One region of the Paenibacillus sp. QJM3NY_38 genome, then DNA from elsewhere that is predicted to be linked to it. Evidence: predicted binding sites of a transcription regulator. Region 1 holds the regulator's gene; the other holds the start of a gene.
What was found. The regulator LexA, encoded in region 1, represses DNA repair genes until DNA is damaged. The targets are predictions, from matches to a motif close to CGAACATATGTTCG.
Positions count from the first base shown of each region.

Region 2: the regulator LexA is predicted to act here: its motif matches at 1,166-1,179, upstream of AC0VZ8_RS18515 (YhjD family protein).

Region 1 covers NZ_CM149665.1:3,013,422-3,015,831, forward strand. The annotation lists gene AC0VZ8_RS14005 (RNA polymerase sigma factor) at 1-225, shown strand, start outside; gene AC0VZ8_RS14010 (hypothetical protein) at 218-1,006, shown strand; gene lexA (transcriptional repressor LexA) at 1,097-1,723, opposite strand; gene AC0VZ8_RS14020 (LysM peptidoglycan-binding domain-containing protein) at 1,899-2,270, shown strand.
Region 2 covers NZ_CM149665.1:4,030,542-4,032,951, forward strand. The annotation lists gene AC0VZ8_RS18510 (hypothetical protein) at 1-803, opposite strand, end outside; gene AC0VZ8_RS18515 (YhjD family protein) at 1,202-1,354, shown strand; partial or broken gene polYB (DNA polymerase IV) at 1,539-1,677, shown strand; gene AC0VZ8_RS18525 (hypothetical protein) at 1,994-2,185, shown strand; gene AC0VZ8_RS18530 (hypothetical protein) at 2,383-2,410, opposite strand, start outside.

The DNA.
Region 1 (2,410 bases):
GCGGAACTGGAGTATCTGGACGGGCAGTACACGGATGAAATATGGGCCATGATTATGACTTTACCCAGGAAGTTTAGGGAGGTGCTCATCTTGGACCTTTACTATGAGATGTCAATCAATCAGATTGCGGAGTTCCTAAACCTAGCGGCGGGTACCGTAAAATCCAGACTGTATCGGGCAAGGAAAAAAGTGCAGAACCTGTTAAAGGAGAATGGAGATGAATGAGGATAAACCAGACTGGTATTCCCGGGTTTCAAAGGGACCTTTTCCAATTGAAAAATTTACGGCTGAAATGAAAAAAAACGTCCAGATGTCCGTGATCCGTGACGAAGGCAAGCCTAAGCGCCGAAAGTATCTACAAGTTGGCTTTATAGGCGTGCTGCTGCTTCTGGTTATGTTACTTGCCATACAGCTGCCTTTTGACGTTGAGGAACAACAGAGAGCTGAGGATGTACCAACACATAAGGAGGAGATAATTCGGGCACAAGGCTTTACAGATCAGGGAAGGCTCATTGTGGTTGCTGTGGAAAACGAAAAAATCACGACACTGGGAGCTCCTAGCTGCTTCGGTATCGAAACGGACCAATCGTTTACCGGAAACTACATCGTACGATATAGCTATAATGAAGTTACGGATGAAGTAACCACGCTGGATGATCTTACTTTTATTCAGCCAACTTCTGCAGCTGTCCATATGGTTCGATTGCCGTTTCAGGATGCGGATGTATTTATTCTTACACCGCAATATCAGGACTGTCATGCCATACAGATCTACGCATTCGCCGTGGAGCATGATACGGGCAAGGCTGTGCAGCTCAGGTTTCAAGATGAATTAACGGTGTCCTATACTTCCTATTACAGACCAGGTACTGCACCCATGGTGAAAGACAATAAGCTTGTTCTGCAGTCCACGGAGGGGCCGGGTGGGGAAGGCTCGCCGGATTATAAACCTTTACGGCTGTATCGGCTGGATCTTAAACAAGGCATTATGGAGCAAACAAACTAGCTATGATCAAGTTTTTGTGATCTATATAGAAAAAGCAAGAGGTTACCATCCAATTAAGGGAGGTAACCTCTTATTCATAGATCTATGAGATTAGTGGACATCCCGGAAGAGTCCGATTACTTTACCGAGAATAGTAACATGGTTCAGGCGCAGTGGCTCGTAGGTAGGATTCTCCGGTTGCAATCGTACATGATCCTTCTCTTTATAGAAGGTCTTTACAGTTGCTTCGTCTTCCTCTGTCATCGCTACTACAATGTCGCCATTGTCTGCAGTTTGCTGCTGGCGCACAATGACATAGTCACCGCTGTGAATGCCAGCTTCGATCATACTGTCACCGACAACCGACAACATGAACACCTTATCGTCGCCTACATAATGCTGCGGGAGCGGGAAATAATCCTCAATGTTCTCCATGGCTGTAATAGGAACACCTGCAGTGACTTTACCAACAACAGGCACTCTGGCAATGGTGTGGGTAAACAGATTCGCGCTATCGGACTCTTCTTGGCCAAGCAGCTCGATTGCTCTTGGTTTCGTAGGGTCACGGCGAATTAGGCCTTTCTTCTCCAAACGGTCAAGATGTCCATGGACCGTTGAACTGGAAGCTAGTCCGACAGCCTCTCCGATTTCCCGGACAGAAGGCGGGTAACCCTTGCTACGAACTTCGTTGCGGATAAACTCTAAGATCGCCAGCTGGCGGCTGGATATTTTCGACATGCCGTATCAACCCCATTTAGTAACGTTTGGGAAAATTATAACATAGAACTTCCGTTCGTACAAACATAAGTTCTAAATATAAATAGAACAAATGTTCTTTTAGGTATTGAATCAAACAAGTGTTCGTGTTATTATAGATCCATAAGAGAACACTTGTTTGGGAGATGATGATTCCATGTTGAAATACAGTACATACCGCAGCATTTATGAGAACGTTCCAGTGCAAACGATGAAGTCCCCGGAGACTTGGATCCATCAATTAAAGTCCAGAATTGAATCCATTCCTTTTATAAAGCTTTTATTCATCCTGTTGATCGTAGCTTCTTTTTGGACAGGGGCATACTCTGTTTTTGCTGGGGGGATGGACAAGCCCACAGGGGAGAAGCAGGTTATTGTTCAATATGGTGATAGTTTGTGGCGGATTGCTTCCCTTCATAAACCGGCAGATATGGATACACGAGTATATCTGGATAGCATCCGAAGAATGAATGGATTGAAAGGTCCGGATATACAGGCCGGAGAGGTGTTGTCTTTACCAGTCTGGTAATGGGATGACACTAACAGAAACTCTTTCCTTATATATGTCCCTACTTCTCGCTTCATATTTGTAGTATTGCCTGACGATGTGATTTCACGCAGTGTAAGCGTGTTTATAATAGACGAGTATTGATTTCTTAACAATGAGGA
Region 2 (2,410 bases), 1.0 Mb from region 1:
AACGCTGAATCTTTCAATTTAGGACTATAATTTTCTGAATTGATAATATCAAGGCTGATATTAATCAGTTCAGTTTCTTGTGAGTTTTGAGATAGGCTGGCCTTTCCATTGTTGTTGCTCTTAATTAAGTGAGAGGTTGCCTTCAGTGCAGCGGAGATTTTTTCCTCGGGATAATTTTTATATTCGTTAAGGATATCCTGCGAAAGACTTAACGCCAGCCCTTTATCTAAAGATCTAAGTTGTTTCATGGCTTGAAACGAAAGCATTTCCTCTTGGTCCAATACCAAGGATTCTAATAAAGGAACATCCGCTTTTTCAAAATGGGTTGTTGCGATGATTTTCTCCTGTATTTCTCTGTCAAAAGATTTATCTTTCAACAGCTCCTTCAATTCATTATTTCCATTGTTTTTGTTCTTCGCTTGATACAATTCCAACATAGCATTTCTTGTTACCGTTGTTTTTTCCGTATCTTTAATTAGAGATAAAAGCTCTTCATTTGAAAATTCATCATCTCGATCAAAAAGTTCGGCTGCAAAAGGAATTAATTCATCAACATTTGTCACGGGATCAATTTTTTTAGAGACTTCGTCAAATTCAGTCACGAATTCCTGCTTATCAAGTTTCTTTAATTCATTTTGAATTTCTATCTCGGTTTTTGCGGTATAACTTTGCAACACGTCTGGATAAGCAACAACAACACCTGTAGATAAGGTCAGGAGCATAGCCGTGCTTAAAGTCATGGCCTTCAGATACTTAGACATCTTCACTTCTCCTTTGATTTTTATTTTTTGTGGTGCAACCATGCCGCGTTCATTTCTCCATGTGTGTTATGGTCCCCTTTCCTGGTATGGAAGTAATTGTATTCATTTTAATAAACACCAATAAACCAAAAAAGTTACATAAAAAAATAAAATTAGGATAAAAAAGTATTTTCAGGTGTTTATGTACCAAATTAATTCAATCGTGATTATCCGAGAAATTCATTCTTTTCGGTGTTGATATAAATTGGACAAGAATAGACTTATTCTAATTGCCAAATATTTTTTAGGGAATTTAATCGTAGTGTTCCTTTATGATTTTACAACTTCTCTGAGCGTCTCAATTACGCATCGCAAATTATAACAAATTCATCCATTGATTAGGGAGCGTATGTTTGATTATAATACAAACATACGTTCCTTTATTTGAGGTGTAAAAAAATATGAGTGTCGGATTAAAGTTGGACGAAACCAAATTAGTGAAGGATTATATATTACTCCCGCTTCTACTCGATATCCTTGAGAACGATCGAGCTCAACTTTCTCGATCAGATGTGAAAACTTATGAACTGACAAATGTAGTGATCGACCATTGAATGGTTTAAAGGTTTATGAAAACAAAAAAACAAGTCTTGGGGTAGAAGTTGAGTTTGTTTGTAGAGGATATCACCTGCTTTGGGGGCTCATCTAGGCTGAAATTGAGCAAAGATCTTACAATTATCTCGGATTTAGAATTGAGGACAAGGGGTGGCTGGTTTGAAATCAACTAACCGAGTAGTCATGTTAGGGGATTGTCAGAGTACAAACACCTTCCCTCGGTCGTTGCAGGTGACCCGGAGCGTCGTTCTGGTATTGTTCTGGCAGCGTGTCCACTTGCAAAGGAAAAGGCATAACGACAGCTGGAAGGCTTGGTGAGGCGTTCGTTACTTTTCTTAACGGCCCTGTATGGTTTTTACTTTTTTAAATCAGAATATGTGGATGGGAAGGATGTTAAGGCTGCTGATTTGATTTAGGAAATCCAAATGGTATTGCTGAAAGATTTAGAGCGGTTAATGACTACAGTCATGCCCTTATAATGGTGCCTTCCCAAATTTCCATCAAGCTGATCATGGTCAAGGATTAGTTTACCAGTACTATGTTTATAAAAGGAGAGGCTGGTGGTCTCCGTGATATTCCTAACTCCACTTTGAATATGCCTTTTTATGAGAACATGTTTTGCGGAGAACAAGAAACTAATGATTTTCCAGATGAATACTTCAAGCTTAAAATATGGCCGAATGTTTAACCAAGATTATAAGATTAAGGCTGCTATTGAACTCACCGTTTCAGATGATAGTTTTAAATTTAGTTGGAGAATAACTGATGTGGATTCTGATTTTGCCGAGGGAGAGCTTTTAAGAAGACTGCAGGAAAAGAATGATAAATAAAAATTCCAAAGTGTTTCAATTAACTTCCAATGTATCCAATTAGAAATAACCAAAGAACTCCAACCGCACATTGCGACTGGAGTTCTTTTAATGTTTGAGTTATTAGATCTAGCTAAATTATAAGATCAAGATACTTAACGGTTTTCAGCAGTAGTAATCTGGATCTATAGATCCATCCTTCACCACTATGATGTTAATCAAACTTCGTCAAGGTAATAGCTTTGT